4 regions of the Hydrogenophaga luteola genome follow, and region 3 is predicted to be linked to each of the others. Evidence: predicted binding sites of a transcription regulator. Region 3 holds the regulator's gene; each other region holds the start of a gene.
The links. Region 3 encodes sigma-54, which starts transcription at its own class of promoters, with help from an activator protein. Its sites were predicted from a motif close to TGGCANGNAANCTGCTTT; they were not measured.
Positions count from the first base shown of each region.

Region 1 (3,205 bases), on a different contig from region 3:
AAGAACAGCGCCCGAAATTGGTGCATCGCACAAATCCGGTCATCCCATCAGCATCTGCATGCTGCGCTCGTAGTGGGTCGAAAGACTTTCAAACTGCGCCAGCAGGCCCTCGCTGGCATGGGCCACCGTCTCCATGCGCGCCAGCCGGTCTCGGCCGGCGGGGCGGCGGTTCTGCGGCGTGGCGGCGAGCATCTGCTGCCAGCCCAGCGCCGCCTCGTCCAGCGCGGAGCGGATGTCGGGCGTGGACAGCGGCAGGCCGTTCAGGTAGGCCAGCGCGCGCTCGAAATCCTGCTGCACGTCGGTCATCGCTGCGCTGCGGCCGGCGGCCCCTTCTTCCAGACCAAGCAGGTCCATCAGCGCCATCTTGGCAAAGCGCTGGGAAAGCATGCGCTGGCGGCCGGCCACGTTGAGCACCTGCAGCGAGGCCACGGCGCCAGCGTGCTGCATGCTGGCGGTGAGACGCTCGGCGTCCTGAAGCAGGCGGTCGGCCAGTTCGTCCACCCGGGGCACCTGCGCCGAAGCAGGCCTGCCTTTCAGTGCGGCCTTGAGCGCCTGCCAGGTGGCGTCCAGCAGGCCCAGCAGGTCGCCGAAGCTGGGTTGCGACAGGCCCTTGCCCAGCCAGGCCAGGTTGGCGTCCACCCGATGGATCGACTCGTCCAGCAGGGCCTGCTGCTGGCGCGACTGCACGTCGGCCAGCCGCAGCAGGTGCAGCTTTACCAGGCGCTGCGAGAACATGCGCAGCTGGCCCGCGCGGTTGACGGCTTCGGCGAAATGGGCCGACTGGATGATCTGTTCCGACACCTGGCCCAGGCGCTGGTTGGTGTGCATGGAGGCGGTGCGCAGGATCTGGAAGGCGTCGTCGTCGGTCAGCGCGCGGGCGCGCATGAGAATGCCCTTGGCCCGTTCGACCAGCTTGCGTTCCTCGAAGCGCTGCAACACGTCGCGCAGCTGCTCCAGCAAGGCCTGTTCGCGCTCGAAACGCGCCTGCGCCAGCTGCACCAGCGGCCGCAGGCGCGCCGCACCATAGCCGTTCACCACCCACGCGTGCACACCGGTGCCCGTGGCGCGCTCGATGTGGGCGGCGTCGGAATCGGACGTGAACAGCAGCACCGGCCGGGGCAGCACCTCCGCCAGCGTCTGCGTGGCTTTGAACAGGGCGTCATCAGGGCGCGCGACCTCGCCGACCACCAGATCTGGTGCGTGCTGCACGGCGGCCTGCACCAGTTTGCTGCAGTCCTCGACGGTGGCCAGAACCTGGCATCCCGCTGCCGCCAGGTCGTCTTGCAGCGGCAGAAGGGCCCGGGAGCCGGGACGGAACAGCAGCACAGAAGTCATATGAATCAAGCACTTGTGGTCTGCGGACGCCCTGCCCATTGCAGCGGCGGACGGGGCGGCCCGAGGGGTGTGGCAAAGGCCCGCGAATGGGGCGCCGATCATATGGCACACCTCTTGCATTGAACAGGCCAGACGTGACGACGCGTCCCACCCCGACCGCAGCGTCGGGGCCTGCACACAACGACGTGCGCAGTGACTGAACCGGAACCGGCCTATGTGCCCGTTCCACCCCGGCAACTCTGCCGGGTGCTCGATGTTCCCAATAACCATGTTCCGGCCCACCCGCCGCTGTGCGACCGCCCGCGTGCGTCCGCCGGAACCAGCAACAACCCCGTGATCTTCAGACAGGAGTCGCCGCAATGAAAAAGATGAAACTCGTGATGGTGGGCAACGGCATGGCCGGTGTGCGCACGCTCGAAGAGCTGCTGAAGATCGCACCGGAGTTCTACGAGATCACTGTCTTCGGCGCCGAGCCACACCCGAACTACAACCGCATCCTGCTCTCGCCCGTGCTGGCGGGCGAACAGACCATCGACGAGATCATCCTCAACGACTGGTCCTGGTACTCGGACAACGGCATTACGCTGCACGCAGGCTTCAAGGTGACCGAGGTGGACCGCGTCAGGCGCGTCGTGCACGCGGCCGGCCCCAACGGCGAAAAAGTCTCCGCCGAGTACGACCGCCTGATCATGGCCACCGGCTCCAACCCCTTCATCCTGCCAATTCCCGGCAAAGACCTGAAGGGTGTACTTGCCTACCGCGACATCGCCGACACGCAGGCCATGATCGACGCCGCCGCCACCTACAAGCACGCGGTCGTCATCGGCGGCGGCCTGCTGGGCCTGGAAGCGGCCAACGGCCTGATGAAGCGCGGCATGCAGGTCAGCGTGGTGCACGTCGCGCCCTGGCTGATGGAGCGCCAGCTCGACGACGTGGCGGGCAAGCTGCTGCAGAAGTCGCTGGAAGAGCGCGGCATGCAGTTCCTGATCGGCGCGCAGACGCAGGAGCTGGTGGGCGGTGACGATGGCCGTGTGAAAGCCATCCGATTCAAGGACGGCAGCGAGGTCCCGGCCGACCTGGTGGTGATGGCCGTGGGCATCCGGCCCAACACCGCGCTGGCCGAAAGCATGCGCCTGCACGTCAACCGCGGCATCGTGGTCAGCGACACCATGCAGACCATCACCGACCCGCGCATCTACGCAGTGGGCGAATGCGCGGCGCACCGTGGCATCGCCTACGGCCTGGTGGCGCCGCTGTTCGAGCAGGGCAAGGTGCTGGCCACGCACCTGGCCGAGTTCGGCATCGGCCGCTACACCGGCTCGCTCACCTCGACCAAGCTCAAGGTCACGGGCATCGACCTGTTCAGCGCCGGTGAGTTCATGGGCGGCGAAGGCACCGAAGAGATCGTGATGAGCGACCCCTTCGGCGGTGTCTACAAGAAACTGGTGATCAAGGACGACAAGCTGGTGGGCGCCTGCCTGTACGGCGACACGGTGGACGGCAGCTGGTACTTCAAGCTGCTGCGCGAAGGCCGCAAGGTGCATGACATCCGAGACAAGCTGATGTTCGGCGAATCGAACATCGGCGACACCGGTCACCAGGGCCACAACAAGGCCGCTGCCATGGCCGACAGCGACGAGGTCTGTGGCTGCAACGGCGTGACCAAGGGCACCATCTGCAAGGCCATCAAGGAAAAGGGCCTGTTCACCCTGGACGAGGTGAAGAAGCACACCAAGGCCAGCGCGTCTTGCGGTTCCTGCACCGGCCTGGTGGAACAGATCCTGATGTTCACCGCCGGCGGCGACTACTCTGCCACGCCGAAGAAGAAGGCCATCTGCGGCTGCACAGACCACAGCCACCAGGACGTGCG
Region 1 covers NZ_JBHRXX010000007.1:268,441-271,645, reverse strand. Annotated here, with positions in the region: gene ACFOPI_RS16005 (type IV pili methyl-accepting chemotaxis transducer N-terminal domain-containing protein) at 40-1,335, opposite strand; gene nirB (nitrite reductase large subunit NirB) at 1,695-3,205, shown strand, end outside.
Region 1: a site for sigma-54 is predicted at 1,439-1,456, ahead of nirB (nitrite reductase large subunit NirB). Genes of this name have one in related genera too.

Region 2 (3,205 bases), on a different contig from region 3:
GACCACCAGCGCGGTGCGGGTGAGCCAGGCGGCCGATTCGCCGCGCTGCGGGAAGCGGGACGAGAGCTGCTGCGCAGGCGACGAGGCCGGGTGCGGCTGGCCGCGGCGCAGGCCGAGCGCTTCGGTCTCGCCACCGGGGCCTTGTTCGTCGAACCAGTCGGTGCCTTGCAGCGAGACCGTGCCGCCTTCGGCGAAGCCGCCGCCCACGGTGTGCGGGTGCACCTGGTGTCGCAGCGCCGAGCCGGTGGGCAGCGGGTCGCGCGCGCTGTGCGGGTCTTGCTCGATGTGGTAGGGGTAGTCGCCCATCGACACCCAGGGCAGAGAATCCAGCGGCAGCCGGTAGCCCATGGGCGAATCGCCGGGGATCAGGTACATCCGCTCATCGCGGAAGAACCAGGGGCCGGTGGACCAGACAGTGCCGCTGACGCGGTGGTAGGCGCTCTTGCCGTTGTTCGAGAGCGGGCCGTGACCCGAGGCCTGCAGCGGCAGCACGTAGCCCACAGTGGCGTCCAGGCCCTGGCCGAACACGCGGCGCAGCCGCTGGCGCTCCAGCTCGTCGTCGAGCTTGGAATCGAAGGGGTCGACGTTGACCGGCAGGCGCCGCTCGCGCCACAGGTAGTACCAGGTGTCCTCGTAGCCGGGGGTGATGTACTGGGTTGACAGGCCCAGGCGGCGCGCCAGCGCCTGGGTGAAGCGCTGGGCGTCGTCGGCGGTGTAGTGGGCCTCGTCGCGCTCGTCGGCCAGCAGGGCCGGGTTGCCCCAGCAGGGTTCGCCGTCGGCACGCCAGAACACCGACAGCGCCCAGCGGGGCAGCTGCTCGCCCGGGTACCACTTGCCCTGGCCCATGTGCACGAAGCCGCCGTCGCCGTAGCGCTCGCGCAGGCGGCCCAGCAGTTCGGTGGCGTAGCCGCGCTTGGTGGGCCCCAGCGCATCGGTGTTCCATTCGGCGGCGTCGCGGTCGCTCACGGCCACGTAGGTGGGCTCACCGCCCTGGGTCAGCCGCACATCGCCCTTGACCAGATCGGCATCGACCTGCTCGCCGAGCTTGAGCACCTCGGCCCACTGGTCTTCGGTGTAGGGCTTGGTCACGCGTGGTGATTCGTAGACGCGGGTGACCGCCATGTGGTGGCTGAACTCGACCTCGCACTTGTCCACGCCGCCTTCCACCGGCGCGGCGCTGGAGGGTTGCGGCGTGCAGGCCAGCGGGATGTGGCCTTCGCCTGCCAGCAGGCCCGAGGTGGGGTCCAGGCCGATCCAGCCGGCGCCTGGCAGGAACACCTCGCACCAGGCGTGCAGGTCGGTGAAATCCTTTTCGGGGCCGCTGGGTCCGTCGATGGCTTTCACGTCGGGCGTGAGCTGGATCAGGTAGCCCGACACGAAACGCGCGGCCAGCCCGAGGTGGCGCAGCAGCTGCACCAGCAGCCAGCCCGAATCGCGGCAGGAGCCGCTCTTGAGCGTGAGCGTCTCTTCGGGCGTCTGCACGCCCGGTTCCATGCGGATGGTGTAGCCGATGTCTTTCCAGAGCTTCTGGTTGATGCCGACCAGGAAGTCGATGGTGCGCTGCTCGCTGCGGTCGACCTGCTCCAGGTAGCTTTTGACCAGCGGCGTCATCGGCGCCGTGGCCAGGTAGGGCGCCAGTTCCTGTTTCTGGGCCTCGTCGTAGGTGAACGGGAACTTCTCGGCGCGCGGTTCGAGGAAGAAGTCGAACGGGTTGTAGACCGCCATCTCGACCACCAGGTCGATGGTGACTTTGAACTCGGTGGTGGGTTCGGGGAACACCAGGCGGGCCTGGTAGTTGGCGAACGGGTCCTGCTGCCAGTTGATGAAGTGGCCCGCCGGTTCGATCTTCTGCGAGTACGACAGCACCTTGGTGCGGCTGTGTGGCGCCGGGCGCAGACGGACCACCTGCGGGCCGAGCTTGACCAGGCGGTCGTATTGATAATGGGTGATGTGGCTCAGGGCGACATGGATGGCCATGCTGGGGTCACTTTCAACAGGGAGTCACAAACAATGAAAACGCTGCCAGGGCGGGCTGCCGCGCGCGTTCGACGGAATCTAGCAAGTCCCGCGCCACGGCGCACGGCCGTCCGGCGGACCGCCTGATGCACCCGCTGTGGGCGGTGCTGCCAGGTGTGGTACTGGGGGTTGCGCTGCAACTTCAGCAGGCCCGGCTGTGGCCGGTGGCGGCGGACATGGGGTTGCTGGCTGCGGCGGTGGTGCTGGCCAGCGTTGCTGCACGGGTCGGGGCCGGGCGACGCGCCGGGCTTGCGCTGGGTGCGGCCCTGCTGGCGGGTGCGCTCGCGGCGGCCGGGGCGACCGGCCTGCGCGCCGCGCGCTACCAGGCGCAGGCGCTGGCCGCCCCTCTGGAGGGCGTGAACCTGGTGGTCACCGGGCAGGTGGCCACCTTGCCCCAGCGTGGCACCGACAGCGACCGTTTCGAGTTTGTCGTGGAATCGGCGACGCGGGATGGGCAGGCGGTGGACCTCCCGCCGCGGCTGCTGATCAGTGACTTCCGGGGGCAAGGGACGGGGCGCACCTGGCGCGCCGGTGACGCATGGCGGCTGACCGTGCGGCTCAAGCGTCCGCACGGTGCCTCGAACCCCCACGGCTTCGACCGCGAGCGCTGGCTGTGGGAGCGGGGTATCGGCGCCACCGGCTACCTGCGCGACGGCCCGCGCGACCCGGCGCCGGTGTTCCTCGGCGCCAGCGGCAGCCACCCGGTGGAGGCCGCGCGCCAGTGGGTGGCGGACCGCATCGCGGCGCGCGTGCAGGACCCGCGCAGCGCTGGCGTGCTGGCGGCGCTGGTGGTGGGCGACCAGGCGGCGATCGAACGCAGCGACTGGACCCTGTTCCGCGACACGGGTGTGGCTCATCTGATGAGCATCTCAGGTCTTCATGTCACCGTGTTTGCATGGGTGGCCACGGCGTGCATCGGCTGGGGCTGGCGCCGCTGGGCCCAGGTGTGGCCGGGTGTGCTGTTGGCGGTGCCGGCGCCGCGGGCGGCGGCCTGGGGCGGTGTGCTGGCCGCGGCGGCCTACGCCCTGTTTTCGGGCTGGGGCGTGCCGGCGCAGCGCACGGTGCTGATGCTGGCGCTGGTGGTGGGGCTGCGGCAGGGTGTGCGCCAGTGGCCCTGGCCCCTGATCTGGCTGCTGGCGATGGTGGCGGTGCTGGCGCTGGACCCTTGGGCGCTGGTGCAGCCGGGGTT
Region 2 covers NZ_JBHRXX010000002.1:614,482-617,686, forward strand. Annotated here, with positions in the region: gene ACFOPI_RS06740 (transglutaminase family protein) at 1-1,977, opposite strand, end outside; gene ACFOPI_RS06745 (DNA internalization-related competence protein ComEC/Rec2) at 2,103-3,205, shown strand, end outside.
Region 2: a site for sigma-54 is predicted at 2,056-2,073, ahead of ACFOPI_RS06740 (transglutaminase family protein). Genes of this name have one in related genera too.

Region 3 (3,205 bases):
GCGAGGTGGTCGGTCTGCTCGGTCCCAACGGTGCCGGCAAAACCACCTCGTTCTACATGATCGTCGGCCTGCTGCGGGCCGATGGTGGCGAAATCCTGCTGGACGACCACCGCATCGAATCCCTGCCCATCCACCGGCGCGCCCGGCTGGGCCTGGGCTACCTGCCGCAGGAAGCATCAATCTTCCGAAAGCTGACGGTGGCGCAGAACGTGCGCGCGGTGCTGGAGCTGCAGCAGGACGCCAACGGCCAGCCGCTGTCCGCGCGCGAGATCGACGCCCGCCTGGACGAGCTGCTCAAGGAGCTGCGCGTCGACCACCTGCGCGATTCGCCCGCGCCCGCCCTCTCGGGCGGTGAGCGCCGGCGCGTGGAGATCGCCCGCGCGCTGGCCACCCGCCCGCGGTTCATCCTGCTGGACGAGCCTTTCGCCGGCATCGACCCGATCGCGGTGCTGGAAATCCAGCACATCATCAGCTTCCTCAAGTCGCGCGGCATCGGTGTGCTGATCACCGACCACAACGTGCGCGAAACCCTGGGCATCTGTGACCACGCCTACATCATCAGTGACGGTCATGTGCTGGCCAGCGGGACCACCGCCGAAATCATTGAAAACGCCGAGGTGCGCCGCGTCTACCTCGGCGAGAACTTCCGCATGTGACGGGATGAGCGGATGAAGCAAGGTCTGTCGCTGCGGGTGTCGCAGCACCTCGCGCTGACGCCACAACTGCAGCAGTCGATCCGGCTGCTGCAGCTGTCCACGCTGGAGATGGCCCAGGAGGTCGAGCAGATGCTCGACGAGAACCCGTTCCTGGAACGTGGCGAGGAGCTGGCCGATCGCGAGGATTTCGGCGTTCAGACGGCGGACGCGCCGGTGGTGGCCGGCGAGCAACTGGAAGAAGCGGCGCAGCCGGTGGTTGAGCCGCGCAGCGCCGAGCCGGACACCCGCACCGCCCCGGCCGACAGCGCGGACAGCACCGGCGACGACGTCGAGAGCCGGCTGGACGGTGCGACCCCGGTCGAAGAGAGCTGGGAAGGCGACGGCACGGTCGAGATGGCGCCCGACGACAGCGAGTGGGGGGGCGAAGCGCCTGCGCGCAACAGCGGCTCCGGCAGCGAAGACGACGACACCGCCACCGCCGCCGACCTGGCCCGTGTGCCGGTCAGCCTGCAGGACCAGCTGCACGACCAGGCGCGCTGCCTGCGCCTCTCGGACGAGGACAGCGCGGCGCTGTACTTCCTGATCGAGTCGCTCAACGACGATGGCTATCTGGAGGACAGCCTGCACGAGCTGGCCCGCGCCTGCTGGCGGCTGACCGCCGGCCGGCCCGCCGATGAGGAACCGCGCTTCGACGAGGTCGAGGCGATCGAGCGGCGCCTGGGCATCGCCCTGCAGTGGCTGCAGCAGATGGAGCCCACGGGCGTGGGCGCGCGCGACCTGGGGGAGTGCCTGCGGCTGCAGATCATGGACCTGCGCAACACGCCGGCGGCCCGTGCGGCGCTGGCGATCTGCGAGCAGCCGCTGGAGCTGATGGCCAAGCGCGACATCAAGCGCCTGTGTGCGGCCACCGGGCACGACGACGAGACCGTGCGTGCGGCGCTGACGCTGATCGCGCGGCTCGAGCCCAAGCCGGGGCGCCGCTTCGTCGACGTCGAGCGCAACGTGGTGGTGCCCGACGTGATCGTCACCCGCGCCGGTCGCGGCTTCAAGGTCTCGCTCAACGCCGAGGTGATGCCGCGCCTGCGCGTGCACGACGTTTACGCCAACGCCCTGCGGGGGCGGCGCGAGGCCGGCGGCGAAGCCGGCCACGCGGCCATGCAGCAACGGCTGCAGGAAGCGCGCTGGTTCATCAAGAACATCCAGCAGCGCTTTGACACCATCCTGCGTGTGTCCTCGGCCATCGTCGAGCGCCAGCGCAACTTCTTCATGCACGGCGAGCTCGCCATGCGCCCGCTGGTGCTGCGCGAGATCGCTGACGAGCTGGGTTTGCACGAGTCCACGATCAGCCGCGTGACCACGGCCAAGTACATGGCCACGCCGTTCGGCACCTACGAACTGAAGTACTTCTTCGGCTCCAGCCTGGGCACCGAGACCGGCGGCAATGCGTCGAGCACCGCGGTGCGTGCGCTGCTCAAGCAGTTCATTGCCTCCGAAGAGCCGTCCAAACCGCTGTCGGACAACCAGCTCTCGGACCTGCTCAAGGAGCAGGGCATCGAGTGCGCGCGCCGCACGGTCGCGAAATACCGCGAGGCGCTGCGCATCGCGCCCGCGAACCTGAGAAAAGCGCTTTGAACTCCCTTTCCCTGTTCCTTCCTTGCGCCGCAGGGGTGGAAGACTACCTCGCGGCCGAGGTCACCCGCATCACCGGCGAGACCGCTGTGCAGAAGTCGCGCGCTGGCGTGGCGCTGCAGTCCTCGTGGCGCGACGCGCTCAAACTCAACCTGCACAGCCGGCTCGCCCAGCGTGTGCTGGTGCAGCTCTGGCACGGCGGCTACCGCAGCGAGAACGACCTCTATGCCGCGGCCAGCGAGGTCGCGTGGGAGATCTGGTTCACCCCGCAGCAGACCATCAAGGTCGAGGTCACGGCCCAGCACAGCCCGCTCAAGAGCCTGAACTTCGCGGCGCTCAAGATCAAGGACGCGGTCTGCGACCGCTTCCGCGACAAACGCGGCGAACGCCCCAGCGTCAACACCACCTGGCCCGATGTGCGACTCTACGCCCACCTGACCACCGACACGGTGAGCCTCTACATCGACACCTCGGGCGAGCCTCTGTTCAAGCGCGGCTGGCGCGAGGACAAGGGTGATGCGCCGCTGAAGGAAACGCTGGCCGCGGCCATGATCGCCGCCACCGGCTGGAATGGCGCCGAAGCCGAGTCGCTGGACGACATCGTGCCGCTGTACGACCCCTGCTGCGGCAGCGGCACGGTGGCCATCGAGGCGGCGCAGATCGCGCTGCGCGTGGCGCCCGGCCTGCAGCGGCGTTTCGCCTTCGAGAAGCTGCTGCCGTTCCAGCCGCACGTCTGGCACGCGCTCAAGGACGAGGCCGCCAAGCAGCGCCGCGATTGGCCCGCCGGACGCAAGCCCATCGTGTTCGGCAGCGACGTGGCCTTCCGCATGGTCGACTTCGCGCAACGCAACGCCGAGCGCGCGGGCGTGGCCTTTGCGATGGAACTGCGCGGCGGCGACGCGCTGCAGCGCATGCCGCCC
Region 3 covers NZ_JBHRXX010000004.1:162,053-165,257, forward strand. Annotated here, with positions in the region: gene lptB (LPS export ABC transporter ATP-binding protein) at 1-656, shown strand, start outside; gene ACFOPI_RS09935 (RNA polymerase factor sigma-54) at 669-2,288, shown strand; gene ACFOPI_RS09940 (THUMP domain-containing class I SAM-dependent RNA methyltransferase) at 2,285-3,205, shown strand, end outside.

Region 4 (3,205 bases), on a different contig from region 3:
GGTGCAGGCGGCGGGCGGCGGCTGCACGGTGCCGGGCATCACGCGCGCCGACGGCTCCTGGAGCAAGACACTGGGCCAGGTGCAGGCGCGCTTCTTCAACAACGTGATCGAGGGCAGCCGCCGCCTGCGGCTGCGCGTGATGCACCCGATGGACACCGGCCTGGTGGCCGGCATCCCGGCCTTCTACATTGAGCAGATGGAGCTGCAGGACCCGGGTGGCCAGCCCTGGTGGCGCATCGCGCTGCACGAGCCGGTGTCGGAGAACCCGCTCATCACCTTCGAGCTGCCGCCGCAGTCGCCACCGGCGTTCCGCCTGCTCGGCCGCGACAACAACGGCAACCGCATCGACGCCGAGGTGAGGGCATGAGGCGCCTGGGCGTGGTCACGCTGTGGACGCTGGCGGCAACCGCGGCATTGGCGCAGCCGGTAGCCGTGCCTCCGTTCGCCTCCAAGCCCGACCTGGCGCGGCTGGACTACGACCTGAAGCCACGCCCCATCGCGCCCGGCACTTGGGTGATCGAGGGCGAGGTGGCCGACTTCTCGCGTGCCAACGGCTGCAACATCATCAACACTGCCTTCATTGACACCGGCGACGGTGTGGTGGTGATCAACACCGGCCCCTCGCGGCTGTACGGCGAGCAGCAGCGGCGCGCCATCGAACGGGTCACGAAAGCGCCGGTGCGCAAGGTGCTGCAGCTGAACCTGCACCCCGACTATTTCTTCGGCCACCAGGCCTGGGCCGACCGGCCGACCGAGGCGCTGACGGGCACCATCGCCGGCGCGCGCGCCGAGGGCGGCGCCTACGCCGACAACCTCTACCGGCTCTGCGGCGACTGGATGCGCGGCACCGAGTCCACGCCGTCGCGCGAGGCCATCGACCCCAAGAACCTGCCGCAGACACTGTCACTCGGAACGCACAAGCTGGCGCTGATGCGCCTGCACGGCCACACCGCCGACGATCTGGTGGTGCTGGACGTGACCACCGGTGTGCTCTTCGCCGGGGGCCTGGTGTTCACCGAGCGCGTGCCGACCACGCCGCACGCAGACTTCGCCGCCTGGCTGGCCAGTCTGGACATGCTGGAGCGGTTGATTGCCAGCGGCCAGGCGAAAACCGTGGTGCCCAGCCACGGCCCGGTGCACGAGGGGCTGGCCGGACTGCGCCAGACACGCGACTGGCTGCAGTGGCTCACGAACCTGATGCAGACCTCGGCCGAGCGTGGCCTGGACCTGGGCGAGGTGCTGCGCACGCCGGTGCCCGAGCGCTTCGCGAAGTGGGCCGCGCAGCCTGCGGAACTGCAGCGCTCGCTGACCCAGTGGTACCCGCGCTACGAGCAGCGCGTGCTCGCTGCGCCGCAGCGGTGACACATTTTTGAACAGTGTCACAGAGGTGTCCCGGCCACTGTGGCGCGGTTGGCGCAGTTGAGGCCTTCGAGGACCTCTCCCGGGCCCTCCAGCGCGCTCAAACGTCGGTGTAAACCCTAGTCCTTTTGGGGGCAGCCCGCTGGCACAGATGTTGCCCTTTCCAGCCTGTGATGTGTACGCCAGGCACCGGAGGGTCGGAGCCACGAGCGGTCCGGCGGCACCCACCACAGAAAAGCCATCAACCCCCGAACGAGCAGGAGACCCACAGTGAAACGCACCCTACTGAGCCTTTTGGTCATGGCCGCCACGGCCCACGTCAGCGCCCAGGGCGTGACCGACGCCATGATCGCCAACGACGCCGCGACACCCGACAACGTCCTGAGCTGGGGCCTGGGCACGCAAGGCCAGCGCCACTCCACCCTGACGGGCATCAACGCCAAAAACATCAACAAGCTGGTCCCGGTGTGGTCCATGTCTTTCGGCGGCGAGAAGCAGCGCGGCCAGCAGAGCCAGCCGCTGGTGCACAAGGGCAAGATGTTCGTCACCGCCTCCTACTCGCGCATCTACGCGGTGGACAGCAAGACCGGCAAGAAACTCTGGAAGTACGAGCACCGCCTGCCCGAGGGCATCATGCCCTGCTGCGACGTGATCAACCGCGGCGCCGCGCTCTACGACAACCTGGTCATCTTCGGCACGCTGGACGCCCAGCTCGTGGCCCTGGACCAGGACACCGGCAAGGTGGTCTGGCGCGAGAAGATCGACGACTACTCTGCGGGCTACAGCTACACCGCGGCCCCGCTGATCGCCGAAGGCCTGCTGATGACCGGCGTGTCCGGCGGTGAGTTCGGTGTGGTCGGCCGCGTGGAAGCGCGCGATCCCAAGACCGGCAAGATGGTCTGGACGCGCCCGGTGGTCGAAGGCCACATGGGTTACAAGGACGGCAAGGAAAACGGCATCACCGGCACCACCAACGCCACCTGGCCGGGTGAGACCTGGAAGACCGGCGGCGCGGCCACCTGGCTGGGCGGCACCTACGATCCCAAGACCGGCCTGGCCTACTTCGGCACCGGCAACCCCGGCCCGTGGAACAGCCATGTGCGCAAGGGCGACAACCTCTACTCCGCCTCCACCGTCGCCATCGACGTGAAGACCGGCCAGATCAAGTGGCACTACCAGTCCACCCCCAACGACGGCTGGGACTACGACGGCGTGAACGAGTTCGTGACCTTCGACATGGACGGCAAGCGCGTCGGTGCCAAGGCCGACCGCAACGGCTTCTTCTATGTGAACGACGCCGAGACCGGCAAGCTGCTCAACGCGTTCCCCTTCGTGAAGAAGGTGACCTGGGCCACCGGCATCGACCTCAAGACAGGCCGTCCGAACTACGACCCCGCCAACCGCCCGGGTGACCCGACCGCCGCCGGTGGAGACGGCACCAAGGGCAAGGCGGTCTTCTCTGCTCCGGGCTTCCTGGGTGGCAAGAACCAGATGCCCATGGCCTACAGCCCCAAGACCGGCCTGTTCTACGTGCCCACCAACGAATGGGGCATGGAGATCTGGAACGAACCCATCACCTACAAGAAGGGCGCGGCCTACCTGGGCGCCGGCTTCACCATCAAGCCGCTGTTCGACGACCACATCGGTTCGCTGCGCGCCATCGATCCGAAGACCGGCAAGGTGGCCTGGGAAGTCAAGAACGAGGCCCCGCTCTGGGGTGGCGTGCTGACCGCGGGTGACCTGGTGTTCTGGGGCACGCCCGAGGGCTACCTGAAGGCCGCCGATGCCAAGACCGGCAAGGTGGTGTGGCAGTTCCAGACCGGCTCTGGTGTGGTGGCGCCTCCCA
Region 4 covers NZ_JBHRXX010000007.1:458,138-461,342, forward strand. Annotated here, with positions in the region: gene ACFOPI_RS16895 (quinoprotein dehydrogenase-associated SoxYZ-like carrier) at 1-367, shown strand, start outside; gene ACFOPI_RS16900 (quinoprotein relay system zinc metallohydrolase 1) at 364-1,362, shown strand; gene ACFOPI_RS16905 (PQQ-dependent methanol/ethanol family dehydrogenase) at 1,660-3,205, shown strand, end outside.
Region 4: a site for sigma-54 is predicted at 1,503-1,520, ahead of ACFOPI_RS16905 (PQQ-dependent methanol/ethanol family dehydrogenase). Genes of this name have one in related genera too.